DNA from 3 places in the Bradyrhizobium sp. AC87j1 genome. Region 3 is predicted to be linked to each of the others. Evidence: riboswitches for the same ligand, from Rfam matches in the RefSeq annotation. Region 3 holds a riboswitch; each other region holds the start of a gene.
What was found. Region 3 has a riboswitch for cobalamin ahead of CV770_RS16275 (DUF1636 family protein). Riboswitches for the same ligand answer to the same signal wherever they lie in the genome.
Positions count from the first base shown of each region.

Region 1 (4,858 bases), on a different contig from region 3:
GAGGGAAGCGAAACCCGAAGATGCCTCGATCGCTTATCGCTGCGGGACATGCAAAGTGGTGACCAAATAGGGGCCAGCACATCCGTAGCACTACTCGATGCACCCTAACCTAAGCCTCAGGCCGAGGTTGTATCGTGAAGTTTCTCACAATCGCTGTTGTAGTTGGATGACGCAGCTCACCGCGGAGTGTCCGCGACGATCGACGGCGAGTTCGGCGGTCCCGCACAGGGTCTCACCAAATTCGCGGTGTCGGCGCCTGATAGACAAGTCGCAGGTTCCGCTCACTAGAAATGTCATCGGTGAGAGGACAGCTAGGCTGGCCTGATCGCCCTATGTTCGACCCGCCGGAGGCGCGGTCGATGGTCGGGACGCCGCCGGATAGGCTCGGGCGCTTTTGAACGCAGCCAAGGGATTTCAATGATCCTTCGGGTGCTATGAATCCACGGAACGAGAAGTCCTCTGGTCCCCTGTCGCATTCGAGCGGGTTCGGGTTGTAGAGCCCTCCACATCATAGCCGCTGAAAACAGCCGCCCCCCCATCAAAGGCGGCTGTGATCGTCTTGCGCCTGACCGCTCGAAACAGGAAGGGCAGAATCGTATCGTCGACCATGGCCGGTGTGGTTACCTCGATGATGTCAGCGCAGAATTGGTCTCAGCAACCGAATCCCACGTCCCATCGGCGGCTTACACCACATTCGCCAGCCACCTACAGGCCCTTCATGAATAAAGATGGGCTAGATACGGCCGAAAGCCGCCCACACCCCGTTTTCGCCGTCCCAGCTGCCGCGGCTCGCCGCCTTGGAGTACTCCGTGGCGCGCTGCTCGAAGAAGTTGGCGTGCTCGACACCATTGAGAATCTCGACAAGCCACGGCAATGGATGCGCCTTGAGCTGGATGAATCCGCCCTCCTTGGCCTCGAAGAAGCCGAAGACCGGGGCAATCCGCAGCTGGGTCAGTCGCCAGTCGGCGACATAGCGGACGTAGGCGTGGATCTGCTCAGCTCGCATGCCCTCGATCTTGCCGAGCCCGAAGGCGAGGTCGACGAAGTTCTCCTCCAGCTTCACCATGGTCTTGGCGACGTCGACGATGTCGTCACGGACAGCGCGCGTCACCGCGCCGGTTTCGCGGTGCCATTCGTGAAACAGCATGATGATACCCTCACAATGCAGACTCTCGTCGCGCACTGACCAGCTTACGATCTGTCCCATGCCGTTCATTTTGTTGTGGCGCGGGAAGTTGAGCAGCATGGCGAAGCTCGCGAACAACGCCATGCCTTCGGTGAAGGCGCCGAACATCGCCAAGGTCCGAGCGACATCGGCCACGCTGTCGACGCCGAACTCGTGCATGTAGTCCGCCTTGGCGCGCATCTCGGCATAGCCGCGGAATGCCTCGAACTCGGTCTTGGGCATGCCGAGCGTCTTGAGCAGCAGCGCATAGGCGTCGATGTGGACCGTCTCCATGTTGCTGAAGGCCGACATCATCATCTGAACAGTGAGCGGCTGGAAGATCGGGATGTAGCGCTTGAGATAGTTGTCCCCGACCTCGATGTCCGACTGAGTGAAGAAACGAAAGATTTGGGTGAGCAGCGCGCGCTCGCTGGCGGTGACGCGGTCCGACGCCCAGTCCTTGAGGTCGGCGCCGAGCGGCACCTCCTCGCCCATCCAATGGGTCTGCTGCTGGCGCTTCCAGAGCTCGTAAGCCCAGGCGTAGCGATCGACATCATAGGTTCCGGTCGAGTCGAGCAGCCCCACTCGTCCCTTGCCGATCAGCGTACGCGGATCGACGGCCGAAAGATCGATCACTGACATGCAAGGCACTCCTCATAATCAGTACGCTGCGGCTGCGGCGCCGCCACCTTGTCGCTGTCGCCGATCTTGCCGGCGAACGCCGCGCGCGAGATAGACTTTGAGCGGCAGTAGTAGAGGCTTTTCAATCCGCGCTGCCATGCCGTCCAGTGCAGCATGTGAAGGTCCCATTTATCGACATCGGCTGGGAGATAGAGGTTGATCGACTGGCTTTGGCAGATGAACGGGGCGCGGTCGGCGGCAAGCTCGACGATCCAGCGCTGGTCGATCTCGAAAGCGGTGCGAAAGATCGCTTTCTCGTGCTCCGACAAGATGTCGAGACGGGCCACCGATCCTTCGTGTGCTATAATCGACTGCCACATCGCCGAAGTGTCGGCGCCCTTCGCCGCAAGCACTTTGGCGAGATGCGGATTACGCACCGAGATGGCGCCGGACAATGTCTTATGGGTGTAGATGTTGGCCGGGATTGGCTCGACGCAGGCGCTGGTGCCGCCGCAGATGATGCTGATCGAGGCGGTCGGCGCGATTGCGATCTTATGGCTGAAGCGCGCCATCACGCCGCGTTCCAGGGCATCCGGGCACGGACCACGCTCGCGCGCGAGCGTCACGGATGCCGCGTCGGCGTCGCGACGGATTTTTCGGAACATGTTCAGATTGAACGACTTGGCCATGACACTTTCCATTGGAATGCCCTTGGCCTGCAGGAAGGAGTGGAAGCCCATGACGCCGAGGCCGACGGAGCGCTCACGCAGGGCAGCGTAGCGGGCACGCTTCATGCCGTCCGGCGCCACCGTGATGAAGTGGTTGAGCACGTTGTCGAGGAAGCGCATGACATCCTCGATGAAGGTGGGCTCCTCACTCCACTGGTCCCAGGTCTCGAGGTTGAGCGACGACAGACAGCAGACCGCGGTGCGCTCCTCGTCGCGATGATCGATGCCGGTCGGCAGGGTAATTTCGCTGCACAGGTTGGAGGTCGAGACCTTGAGGCCCAGCTCGCGCTGATGCTTGGGGAGCGCGCGGTTTACGGTGTCGATGAACAAGAGATAAGGCTCGCCAGTCTGGAGCCGGTTCTCAAGGATGCGTTGCCACAGCTGGCGGGCATCGATCTGGCGGACGACCTCGTTAGTCTTCGGACTCCGCAGAGCGAACGCGGTGCCGGCGCCCACGGCACCCATGAACTCATCGGTGACGTTGACGCCGTGATGCAGGTTGAGGCTCTTTCGGTTGAAGTCGCCGGACGCCTTGCGAATCTCGAGGAACTCCTCGATCTCGGGATGGTGGATATCGAGATAGACCGCCGCCGAGCCGCGCCGCAACGAGCCCTGGCTGATCGCCAGCGTCAGGCCGTCCATGACGTGGATGAACGGGATGATGCCTGAAGTGACGCCGCCCTTCACCTTCTCGCCGATCGAGCGAACATTGCCCCAGTAGGTGCCGATGCCGCCGCCGTTGGAAGCAAGCCAGACGTTCTCGTTCCAGGTACCGACGATGCCTTCGAGCGAGTCCGCCACCGAGTTGAGGAAGCAGGAGATCGGCAGGCCGCGCGTGGTCCCGCCGTTGGAGAGCACCGGTGTGGCCGGCATGAACCATAGCCGGGACATCGCATCATAGAGACGTTGGGCATGCGCAACATCGTCCGCGAAAGCGCAAGACACCCGCCCGAACATGTCCTGGTAAGTTTCGCCGGCGAGCAGATAACGGTCGGTCAGCGTCAGCTTGCCGAACGACGTCAACAAGTCGTCGCGCGACGGATCGAGCGTGAGGTCGGGCGGCTTTGGCGATGGCGCGAGGGGCCACGGCAGCGGAGCCGGCGATGGCGAAAGGGGCACCAGACACGGCTCAGGCGCGGCAGGCTTCGCCTGCGCTAGGCGCGGCCGCACACCCGGTGGCGCGACGAGATGACCATGCTGATCGAAATCGTAAGACGGCGACATCGGCAACCCCGCGATGTTAGGCGCTGGGGCCGCGCGGACGACTTGCGAGGAGAGCTGGCAAATGTGCCCGGCTGCAAGCGACCCACCGGGGCACCCCGCCCGAGGACTTTCGTTCAGTCGCGGCAGGTCTCCTGGCTCGCGGGTCGCTGGGGCTGTCGGCCTTCCCAGCGCTGTCGCGCCAGTGACCATGATGACAACCGCTCGCCGCTTACAGTTGCGGGGGCAGCCTCGGAATAGCCGTTGCCGGCGCACCGGGTTCCCTCTTAGCTTCCATCCTACGAGATGCGGGAATGGAAGACCGTGACGGGCTACATATAGGCGCCGCTCGCAGAGATTCGTCAAGCGGCACCGTCAAGTTAACGAATTGGAGCAGCCCCGAGGTCAAGGTTCGGCGAGCGCTTGTCGTGGAGATCTCGCGCCAAGTCGCAAAGGCTCGCTCGCGCGAAACACGACGGAAGTCGGCAGTGACGGCTCCGAGAGAGAGGATGTGGAAAAGGTTCGCGACCTGATCATGAACTGACAGAAAAATTGAGCCTGACGGGACGATTTGAAACGCTTCATGATCCGATCGCGTCGCCTCTTACCCTTGCGGCGTTCGTGGTCTGGACTATCCCTTCACTCGGCGATGTCCGCTGTAAGTGCTTCCCGTCGAGTCTCCACCCCTCGCCCTGGCAGGGGCTTGGCTCGGGGAATCACTTTCCAACTGAATGTGCCTTATGTGAGGCTACGCGACCGTGGGGCTCGCAGGCGGCGTGGTCGCGCGCTTTGTTCACGATTCCAAAAGCTGCTTGGTTTGCCTCCATGAACATTGGAAGGACGAGAAACATATATCCAAACCGCGTCTCGATAATACCGGAATCGTCACGCCGTTAGGGTGCAATGCGCCTACATTCACCGGAGGAGGCTTTGATCTGCAAGAAGTCTCGCTTGAAGTCGTCCGCAGTGCGGTCGGATTGCTCTCAGAAGGGAAGTACGACCCCGGCACCTGGCAAGTGTCTATCCTGACACTGCAAGGCCAAAACAGAGCACGTGTGCTGCCACGCTGGGAGCGTTTGATTGCCCCCCACATCCACGCTGTTTGGGCCGGGGAATGAACGTCTTGCTTTCTTCGCACGTGATG
Region 1 is NZ_PTFE01000122.1:558-5,415, forward strand. Features, by position in the region: gene CV770_RS36120 (ribonucleotide-diphosphate reductase subunit beta) at 734-1,807, opposite strand; gene CV770_RS36125 (ribonucleoside-diphosphate reductase subunit alpha) at 1,798-3,738, opposite strand; cobalamin riboswitch at 3,843-4,056, opposite strand; partial or broken gene CV770_RS36130 (IS6 family transposase) at 4,133-4,317, opposite strand.
Region 1: it holds a riboswitch for cobalamin, as region 3 does, so the genes downstream of both, CV770_RS36125 (ribonucleoside-diphosphate reductase subunit alpha) here and CV770_RS16275 (DUF1636 family protein) in region 3, are expected to answer to the same signal.

Region 2 (4,858 bases), on a different contig from region 3:
GAGGGCTCGATGGGCCTGTTCGACGGCGTCGCCGCGCGCGGTGTCTCCGGCACCGGTGCCACCGCCGACATTGCGGAGTTGCTGGGCTGGCCAGTGGTTCTGGTGATCGATCCCTCCGGCCAGGCGCAGACCGCGGCGGCGATCGCCGCAGGCCTTCGCGATTATCGCCCCGGTGTGCGGCTTGCCGGCGTCGTGCTCAACCGCGTCGCCAGCCCGCGCCATGAAGATCTCGTGCGGCGTGCGCTCAACGGCGTCGGCATTGCCGTGTTCGGCGCGCTGCCGCGTCACGCCGAGATCAACCTGCCGAAGCGACATCTCGGCCTGGTGCAGGCCGAAGAGCAGGGCGAGATCGGCAAGCTGATCGACGAGGCCGCTCGCTTCGTTGCCGAGCATGTCGATCTCGATGCGGTGCTGGGATCGGCTGCCAGCTGGTCGCCGCAACCTGCCGCGAATGGGCTGAACGTGACACCGCCGGGGCAGCGCATTGCGCTGGCCCGCGACGAGGCGTTCTCCTTCGTCTATCCGCATATGCTGGAAGCCTGGCGCGGGGCGGGCGCGGAGATCTCGACATTCTCGCCGCTCTCCGATGAGGCGCCCGACGCGAGCGCCGACGTGTGCTGGCTGCCCGGCGGCTACCCCGAGCTCCATGCCGGCAAGATCGCGGCCAATGCGCGTTTTCGCAGCGGCCTGCGCGCGTTCGCCGAAACGCGGCCGGTGCACGGCGAATGCGGAGGCTATATGGTGCTGGGAACCGCTCTGACCGACGCGGACGGTGTCCGCCACGAGATGACAGGCCTGCTTGGCCTCGAGACGAGCTTTGCCAAGCGTCGCATGCATCTCGGTTATCGTCTGGCCGAACTCGCCGCGCCGATGCCGGGACATCGCTCCGGCGCGCGCCTGCGCGGCCACGAATTCCACTATTCGACCATTCTTGCCCAGCCGGACATGCCGCTGGCCGTAGTGCATGATGCGACTGGCGCAGTCATCGCCGAGACCGGCTCGCAGCGCGGCCACGCCACCGGCACGTTCTTTCATCTGATCGCGGAGGACCGGTGAGCGGATTCGTCTCCTTCATCTCCGCCGGACCCGGCGACCCCGAGCTTCTCACGCTCAAGGGCGCCGCGCGGCTGCGCGAAGCCGACGTCGTGCTCTATGACGATCTTGCCTCCGGCGCGATCCTCGATCTCGCCCGGCCCGGCGCCAATCTCGTCGCGGTGGGGAAACGGGCAGGGCGTCCCTCGACCAAGCAGCACCACGTCAACCGCTTGCTAGTCGACTATGCCGCAACCGGCGCGCGCGTGGTTCGGCTCAAGTCGGGCGATGCCGGCATTTTCGGCCGGCTCGAGGAGGAGTTGGAGACGCTGCGTGAGGCCGGCATCGGCTACGAGATCGTTCCCGGCGTGACATCGGCCTGTGTTGCCGCGGCGCAAGCCGGCATTCCCCTGACCCGGCGCCATACCTCGCGCCGGGTGCAGTTCGTCACCGGGGCTGATGTCACCGGCGAGCTGCCGCCCAACCTGAACTGGGCGGCGCTGGCCGACCCTGAAGCGACGACCGTGGTCTATATGGGCCGGCGCACCTTCCCGGCGCTTGTCGCAAAGTTGATCGCGCACGGGCTCGCTGCGGATACCCCCGCGCTGTTCGCCGAATCCCTCGGACGCCCCGACGAACGGCTGGTCCGCACCACCATCGCCGAGCTTGCCGAGCAGCTTGCGCGCGGCGGCGCCGCCTCGACGGCCGCCGTGATCCTGTTTGGGGCGCTGGCGGGGGATTATCCGTCATGACGGCCTTGGCCGCCGCTCGCCCCTTGACGCAGGCTCAGCGAAAGGGGCACACAAGAGAGGCATGGTGCTCGACGCGGCGCAAAGCGCCGGAGCATAATCGGGAATGGGGGTGGGCGGACCCAGTTGCGGCGCCCAAAACCCCAGCCGCCCCCGCGACTGTAAGCGGTGAGGGACTCCGATCAGCCACTGGGCCGCAAGGTCCGGGAAGGCCGGAAATCCCGGGGAACCGCGAGCCAGGAGACCGGCCCTGCACGTTTTGAGGCCAAGGCCGTCGGGTGTGACGGCAGGAAGGAATTGAGCCATGCATATCGAACCCGGGGTCGTGACGGGCGCCAAGCTCGTGTTGAGTTACGCAACCGGCATCGCCGCAGGCGGCGTTGCGCTGAAGCTCGCGGTGGAGACCGTGCGTGAGCAGGGCATCACGTCGTTCGCGGCGCGGACGCTCGCCACCACAGTCCTTGTCTTCACCTTCTTCGAGATCCTGCCGCACTTCCCGGTCGGCGTCTCCGAGGTGCACTTCATTCTCGGCTCGACACTGTTCCTGCTGTTCGGTGCGGCGCCCGCGGCCTTCGGCCTCGCATTCGGCCTGCTGCTCCAGGGCGTCTTCTTCGAGCCGGTCGACATCCCGCAATATGGCATGAACGTCACGACGCTGCTGGTGCCGCTGTTCGCGATCCAGGCGATCGCCACACGGATCATTTCGCGCAACACCGCCTATGTCGATTTGAAGTATCGGCAGGCGCTGGCGCTCTCGACGACCTACCAGGCCGGCGTGATCGCCTGGGTGGCGTTCTGGGCGGTCTATGGCTCCGGTTTTGCCATGACCAATCTCGCCAACATCGCGACGTTCGCCGCGTCCTATGCGCTGGTCATCGTGATCGAGCCGCTCGCCGATCTCGCGGTGCTGGCGCTGGCGAAGTCGCTGCGCGGCGTCACCGCGCCCGGCCTCGTCACCCCGCGCCTGCACAACGCGGCCTGAGAGACAAGCGAGCGGGCGGCCGCAGGGCCGCCCGTCGCGTTCGCGATGCTCACGCTCTCTTTGATAGGCATCGGTTGCGGTGATCCCGACCAGCTCACGCGCGCCGCTGTTCGAGCGATCAACGCCGCTGATCTCGTCCTGATCCCGCGCAAGGGAACGGCGAAGTCCGATCTCGCCGATCTCAGGCGGACGATCTGCGCGGATGTGCTCACCAGCGACAAGACAGCCATCGCTGAGTTCGACCTTCCCGTGCGCGACGTCGCTGAAGCTGACTACCGCAAAGGCGTAGACGATTGGCACGATGCGGTTGCCGCGGCCTGGTCGCAGACGGTCTCAAACCATCTCGAAGGTGAGGGCAAGGTTGCGCTGCTGATCTGGGGCGATCCCTCGCTCTATGATTCCTCGTTGCGGATTGCGCGGCGGCTCAATCCGTTGCCGACGATCAAAGTCGTGCCCGGCATCACCTCGATCCAGGCGCTGTGCGCGGCCCATGCGCTGCCGCTCAACGACATCGGCGAGCCCTTTCTGGTCACGACCGGGCGGCGTTTGCGTGAAGGCGGCTGGCCGCAAGGTGTCGACACCGTGGTGGTGATGCTCGATGGCGGCACGGCGTTTCAATCGCTTGATCCGGAAGGCTTGCAGATCTGGTGGGGCGCCTATCTCGGCATGCCCGACCAGATCGTCATGTCCGGCGTGCTCGCCGAGGTTGGCCCGCGCATCGTCGCGGCGCGGCAGGAAGCGCGCGAGCGGCACGGCTGGATCATGGACAGCTACATTCTGAAGCGCAGGCCGTAAGCGAGGCAGTATGCTCCCCGAATGGGTCACCCGAAACTGCCCCGACGTCTCCGCCGTCCATCGCGAGGCGGCAATCGCGCGGCAGGCGCAATTGACAAAGCCGACCGGCGCACTCGGCCGGCTGGAGCAGCTCGCGATCGAGCTTGCGGGCCTGCAGGCGACCGAACAGCCGCGTACCGCGCGGGTGCCGATCATCATCTTCGCCGGCGACCACGGCATTGTCGCGCAGGGCGTCTCGGCCTATCCGCAAGCCGTGACCATCGCGATGATGGCGAATTTCGCCGCTGGCGGCGCCGCGATCTCGGTGCTGGCGCGCGAGCTTGGCTCGAGCCTGGACGTCGTCGATGCCGGAACGCTGGCAACAGAGGCAATGGCGGGTGTCATCACCGACAAGCCGCGCCTTGGCACACGCGATTTCAGCGTGGACGCCGCGCTGACGCCTGCGGAGCTGGCGTTCGCCTTCGAGGCTGGCCAGCGCGCGGTTTCACGTGCCGAGGCGGGCAAGCCGGATCTGCTGATCTTCGGCGAGATGGGGATCGGCAACACCACGACGTCGGCGGCGATCGCGGCGAGCCTGCTCGGCATCAGCGCCGAAGAGATCGCCGGCAGCGGCACTGGCGTCGATGCGGTGGGTCGCGCGCACAAGGCGCGGGTGATCGACGCGGCGATTGCGCATCACGGCGTCGCGGGCGCGGCGCCCGAAAAAATCCTATGCGCCGTTGGCGGCCTGGAGATCGCGGCGATCTCAGGTGCGATCATCGCGGCCGCGCAGCGCCGCATCCCCGTCTTGATCGACGGCTTCATCGTATCGGTGGCAGCGCTCGCAGCAGTGCGGCTCAACCCGTCGTGCCAGCCGTTCCTGCTGCCGTCACATCAATCAGCGGAGCAGGGCCATAGGCTGGTGCTTCGCGCGCTGAACGTGCAGCCCTTGATCAGCCTCGATCTCCGGCTCGGCGAAGGATCGGGCGCGGCCATCGCGCTGCCGCTGGTTCGGCTCGCCTGTAGCCTTCACAACGGCATGGCGACGTTTGCGCAGGCCAATGTGCCTGACAGACCTAGCTGATCCGCTGATTGACCGAGACGACACGCCAGCCGGCCGCGAGGCGATCGATCCGGGTCAGCGACAGCGGATCAATCACGAAGCGCAGGGCGGCCTGTGGCGTGAGATCCAGCGCGATGCAGAGCGCAGCGCGGATGGTGCCGGAATGCACGACGAGCGTGGCCGATCCGGCTGCGATCCGCGACAGACCCAGCCGGACACGCGCGACCTGATCCGCAAAGCTCTCGCCGCCCGGCGGCC
Region 2 is NZ_PTFE01000001.1:3,410-8,267, forward strand. Features, by position in the region: gene CV770_RS00030 (cobyrinic acid a,c-diamide synthase CobB) at 1-1,056, shown strand, start outside; gene cobA (uroporphyrinogen-III C-methyltransferase) at 1,053-1,784, shown strand; cobalamin riboswitch at 1,830-2,048, shown strand; gene CV770_RS00040 (energy-coupling factor ABC transporter permease) at 2,086-2,763, shown strand; gene cobF (precorrin-6A synthase (deacetylating)) at 2,809-3,558, shown strand; gene cobT (nicotinate-nucleotide--dimethylbenzimidazole phosphoribosyltransferase) at 3,569-4,621, shown strand; gene CV770_RS00055 (histidine phosphatase family protein) at 4,614-4,858, opposite strand, start outside.
Region 2: it holds a riboswitch for cobalamin, as region 3 does, so the genes downstream of both, CV770_RS00040 (energy-coupling factor ABC transporter permease) here and CV770_RS16275 (DUF1636 family protein) in region 3, are expected to answer to the same signal.

Region 3 (4,858 bases):
GGCCGATCTCGCCTCCGTCGATGGTGACGGCGGCATTGTTCGACATGTTCTGCGGCTTGAACGGGAGCACGCGCAGGCCGCGCCGCGTGAAGGCACGCGCGAGACCGGCGACGATGAGCGACTTGCCCACGTCCGAGCCGGCCCCCTGGATCATCAGCGCGCGTGCCATCGAACTCAGAACTCGACGCCGGCCTGTGCCTTGATGCCGGAGCGGAAGGGATGTTTCACCAGCGTCATCTCGGTGACGAGATCGGCGATCTCGATCAACTCGTCCTTGGCGTTGCGGCCGGTGAGCACGACATGCGTCATCGGTGGCTTCGAGGTGGTCAGAAACTCGACGACCTCGGCGATGTCGAGATAGTCGTAGCGCAGCGCGATGTTGATCTCGTCGAGCACGACCATGCGCAGGCTCTCATCGAGAATCAGCTCCTTGGCCTTCTCCCAGCCGGCGCGCGCGGCGGCGATGTCGCGGGCGCGGTCCTGCGTCTCCCAGGTAAAACCTTCGCCCATGGCGTGGAACTGGCAGAGGTCGCCGAAATGGCCGGTGAGCAGGCGTCGCTCGCCGGTATCCCAGGCGCCCTTGATGAACTGCACGACCGCACAGGGGAAGCCATGGGCGACGCAGCGGACGATCATGCCGAAGGCCGAGGAGGACTTGCCCTTGCCGGCGCCGGTGTGGACGATGATGAGGCCCTTTTCGCCGCTCTTGGTCGCCATGATCTTGTCGCGGGCGGCCTTCTTCTTCGCCATTTTCGTGGCGTGGCGAGCGTCGGTTTCCTCGGCCGTTTTTGTATCCGGTTCAGGCGTCATCGGTCCCGGTCCTTCGGCTTGACAAGTGGCGGCCACCGGCAAATGGTGGCCCAGCGTTGGTTCCTGTCCTATGACAGGCGAAGAGGGAATGCGATAGGGTCCGAATCGGCAAGATTTGGGTCCAAAATGCAGCCGCCCCCGCGACCGTGACCGGAGAGATGTCCGAAGCCACTGATTCCCGCGGGAATCGGGAAGGCGGGGATCGAAGGGGAAAACCCTGCTCCGCAAGCCGGGAGACCTGCCTGCGCGGACGAGTTTTGGACCGGCGGACGGGGTGTTCCGCGACGGGGAAAACGGGCCTTCTGAAGAATGGTCCGTGTGCCTCATCGCCTCCCGCTGTTATCTGGAAGAGGCGATGACCGTCACACTTCACGTCTGCATCACCTGCCGTGCCGGCGAGACGCCTGGCGAGGGCGAGGCGACGCCCGGCAAGCGCCTGCATGGTGCGATCCTCGACGCCGGCGTGCCCGAAGGCGTCAATGTGGTTCCCGTCGAATGCCTGTCGGCCTGCAATCAGGGTTGCTCGGTCGCGCTCAGCGCGCCCGGCCGGTGGTCTTACGTCTATGGCCGCCTGTCGGATGCGAATGCGCAGGATGTGGTCGCAGGCGCCGCGGCCTATGCGGCCGCGCCTGACGGCCTCGTGCCCTGGCGCAGCCGGCCGGAAATATTCCGCAAGCAGTCGCTTGCCCGCATTCCCCCCATTGCCGTCGTGCCGGAGGCCGCCGAATGAATTCGCTCGCAAAAGTCCCCGTGACGGTGGTCACCGGTTTTCTCGGCTCTGGCAAGACGACGCTGATCCAGCATCTGCTCAGCAATGCCGGCGGCAAGAAGCTCGCCGTGCTCGTCAACGAGTTCGGCAGTGAGGGCGTCGACGGCGAGATATTGAAATCCTGCGCCGACGCCAATTGCCCGGAGGAAAACATCGTCGAGCTCGCCAACGGCTGCATCTGCTGCACGGTTGCCGACGATTTCATTCCGACCATGGAAAAACTGCTGGCGCGGCCGGTGCGGCCCGATCACATCCTGATCGAGACCTCGGGCCTGGCGCTGCCGAAGCCGCTGCTGAAGGCATTCGACTGGCCGGAGATCCGTTCGCGCATCACCGTCGACGGCGTGATCGCGCTGGCGGATGCCGAGGCTGTCGCCGCTGGCCGCTTTGCACCGGATCCGATTGCAGTCGAAGCGCAGCGCGCCGCGGACGAGAATTTGGACCATGAGACGCCGCTGTCGGAAGTGTTCGAGGATCAGATCGCCTGCGCCGACATCGTGCTGCTGACCAAGGCCGACCTCGCTGGGGCGGCGGGACTTGAAGCGGCCAAGGCTGCCATCACCGCCGAGATGCCGCGCCGCGTGCCGATGCTCCCCGTGACCGACGGTGCGATCGATGCGCGCGTCATCCTCGGTCTTGGCGCTGCCGCCGAGAACGATCTCGCCGCGCGTCCCTCGCATCATGACGGCGAGGAAGAGCACGAGCACGATGATTTCGCCTCCGTCGTGATCGACCTTCCTGAAGTCGCCGACGTCGATGCGCTGGTCGCATCCGTCCAGAAGCTGGCGCGCGAGCAGAACGTGCTGCGCGCAAAAGGCTATATCGCGGTTGCGGGCAAGCCGATGCGCCTCTTGCTGCAGGCGGTCGGCCAGCGCGTGCGCCATCAGTTCGACAAGCCCTGGGGCGCAGGTCACAGGCGGTCGAAGCTCGTCGTGATCGGCGAGCACGGCGATATCGACGAGGCCGCCATCAAGGCAGGACTAGGTATCTGATGCACGTCGTCTTCCGCGAGAGCCGCGGTCTGGAGGAGACCGCGACGCCAAGGGATATCGGCCAGGACCCGGCCGATCTCGTGGTGCTCTCGTATTCGGATTCAGATCTCGCGGCGTTCGCAGCCGGCTGGCGGCGTGGTCGCGAGAGCCTGCCGACGCTGCGGCTCGCGAATCTCGCGGAATTGCGTCACCCGCTTTCGGTCGACACCTATATCGAGCGCACGCTGTCGCAGGCGCGTGGCATTCTGGTGCGGTTGATCGGCGGTGAGTCCTATTGGTCCTATGGACTTGCGGCGCTCCAGCAGCTCGCGAAGGACCGTGGCATTGTGGTCGCCGTGCTGCCGGCCGATGGCCGTGACGACACGCGGCTCGATGCATACTCGACCTTGCCTGTCTCGACGCTGCGCCGGCTCAAGGTGCTCTGCGACGCCGGCGGTCCGGTCGCGGCGCAGGCCGCGATTGCACAGCTCGCGCTAGCCTCGGGACTCTATGCCGGGCCAGTCATCGGCGAGACGGCCGTGCCCGAGATGGGGTTCTACGATCCCGCCCGCGGCGTCATTGCGGCGCCGGCGCAAGGCGAGGGCAGGCCGCGCGCTCTGGTAACGTTCTATCGTTCCTATCTCACCGCCGCGGACCCGGGCCCGGTCGATGCCTTGATCGCAGCGCTGCGCGAGCGCGGCTTTGATGCCTGCGGCGTGTTCGTCACCTCGCTGAAGGCTGCGGGCGTAGCGGATTGGTTGCGGGCGCAGCTCGCGCAAAATCCTCCGGCGGCGATCATCAACGCGACGGCGTTCTCAGCCCTGGGCGATGACGGCACGACGCCGTTCGATGCCGCATCGTGCCCGGTGTTCCAGGTCGCGCTCTCCACCGCCCGGCGCGAGGACTGGACGGAGTCGCTGCGCGGCCTTTCGCCCGGCGATCTTGCGATGCACGTGGTGCTGCCCGAGGTCGATGGCCGTCTGTTCGCGGGCGTGGTGAGCTTCAAGTCGGCAGCCGGGCGCGATCTCGATCTGCAGTTCTCACACCTGGCGCATGGCGCCGATGAGGAGCGCGTGACAGCCGTCGCCGCGCGCGTCGCGGCCTGGCGGAGCCTTGCGGTGAAGCCGGTTGCCGAGAAGCGGCTGGCAATTGTGCTCTCGAACTATCCGGGACGACCGCACCAGATCGCGCACGCGGTCGGGCTCGATGCGCTGGCCTCGGTCGAGGCGTTGCTGTCCGATCTCGCTGAGGCCGGCTTCGATGTTGTTCCGGTCCATGCGCTCGGCGAGGCGCTGCTCAAGCAGAAACTCACCTGGAGCATCGCCGATTATCGCGCGGCGCTTTCGCGCCTGCCGCAAGTCTTGCAGGATGATCTCGCGCAAGCCTGGGGCGCGCCGGAGGATGATCCGAGCTGCCAGGACGGCGCGTTTCACTTCGCAGCCGTCGCTTCCGGCAAGTCGATCATCGCGGTTCAGCCGGAACGCGGCGATGCAACCACGCGCGATACCGATTATCACGATCTCGCCCGCACGCCGCGCCACGGTTATGTCGCGTTCTATCTCTGGCTCCGAGAGCAGGGCATCGATGCCGTCGTGCACATGGGCGCGCATGGCACGCTGGAATGGCTGCCCGGGAAGTCCGTGGCGCTGTCGTCCGCGTGCTGGCCGGAAGCCCTGATCGGCGATCTCCCAATCATCTATCCCTTCATCGTCAACGATCCCGGCGAGGCCGCGCAGGCGAAACGGCGCATTGGCGCCGTCACCATCGGCCATCTGCCACCGCCGCTGGAAACATCCTCGGTGCCGGAGGCCCTGCGCCGGCTCGAACGACTTCTCGACGAATACTCGACTGCTGATGGTCTCGATCCCGCGCGCCGTCAGCGATTGATCGCTGCGATCCGCGAAGAGGCGCGCGCGGCAGGCCTCGAAGACGATCTCGGTTTGGATGCCTCGGCCGCACCGGCCGAAGCCATTCCGCGCATTGATCGCTTCGTCTGCGATCTCAAGGAAAGCCAGTTCGGCGACGGCCTCCACGTGTTCGGCCGCGGTGCCTGCGCCGAAGCGGAACGCGATGCACTGCGTGCCGCGCTTGCCGGCCAGCGCGTTGCGCCGGGACCGTCGGGCTCGCCCTATCGCGGGCGCCAAGACGTGCTGCCGACCGGACGCAATCTCTTTGCCGTCGATCCGCGCGCGGTGCCGACGCCGTCGGCACATGCGCAGGGGATAAAACTCGCCGAAGAGCTGCTGCGCCGCCATCTGCAGGATCACGGCGACTGGCCGAAGGGGCTCGTGGTCGATCTCTGGGGTTC
Region 3 is NZ_PTFE01000027.1:4,087-8,944, reverse strand. Features, by position in the region: gene CV770_RS16285 (cobyric acid synthase) at 1-169, opposite strand, end outside; gene cobO (cob(I)yrinic acid a,c-diamide adenosyltransferase) at 175-810, opposite strand; cobalamin riboswitch at 851-1,070, shown strand; gene CV770_RS16275 (DUF1636 family protein) at 1,166-1,540, shown strand; gene cobW (cobalamin biosynthesis protein CobW) at 1,537-2,571, shown strand; gene cobN (cobaltochelatase subunit CobN) at 2,571-4,858, shown strand, end outside.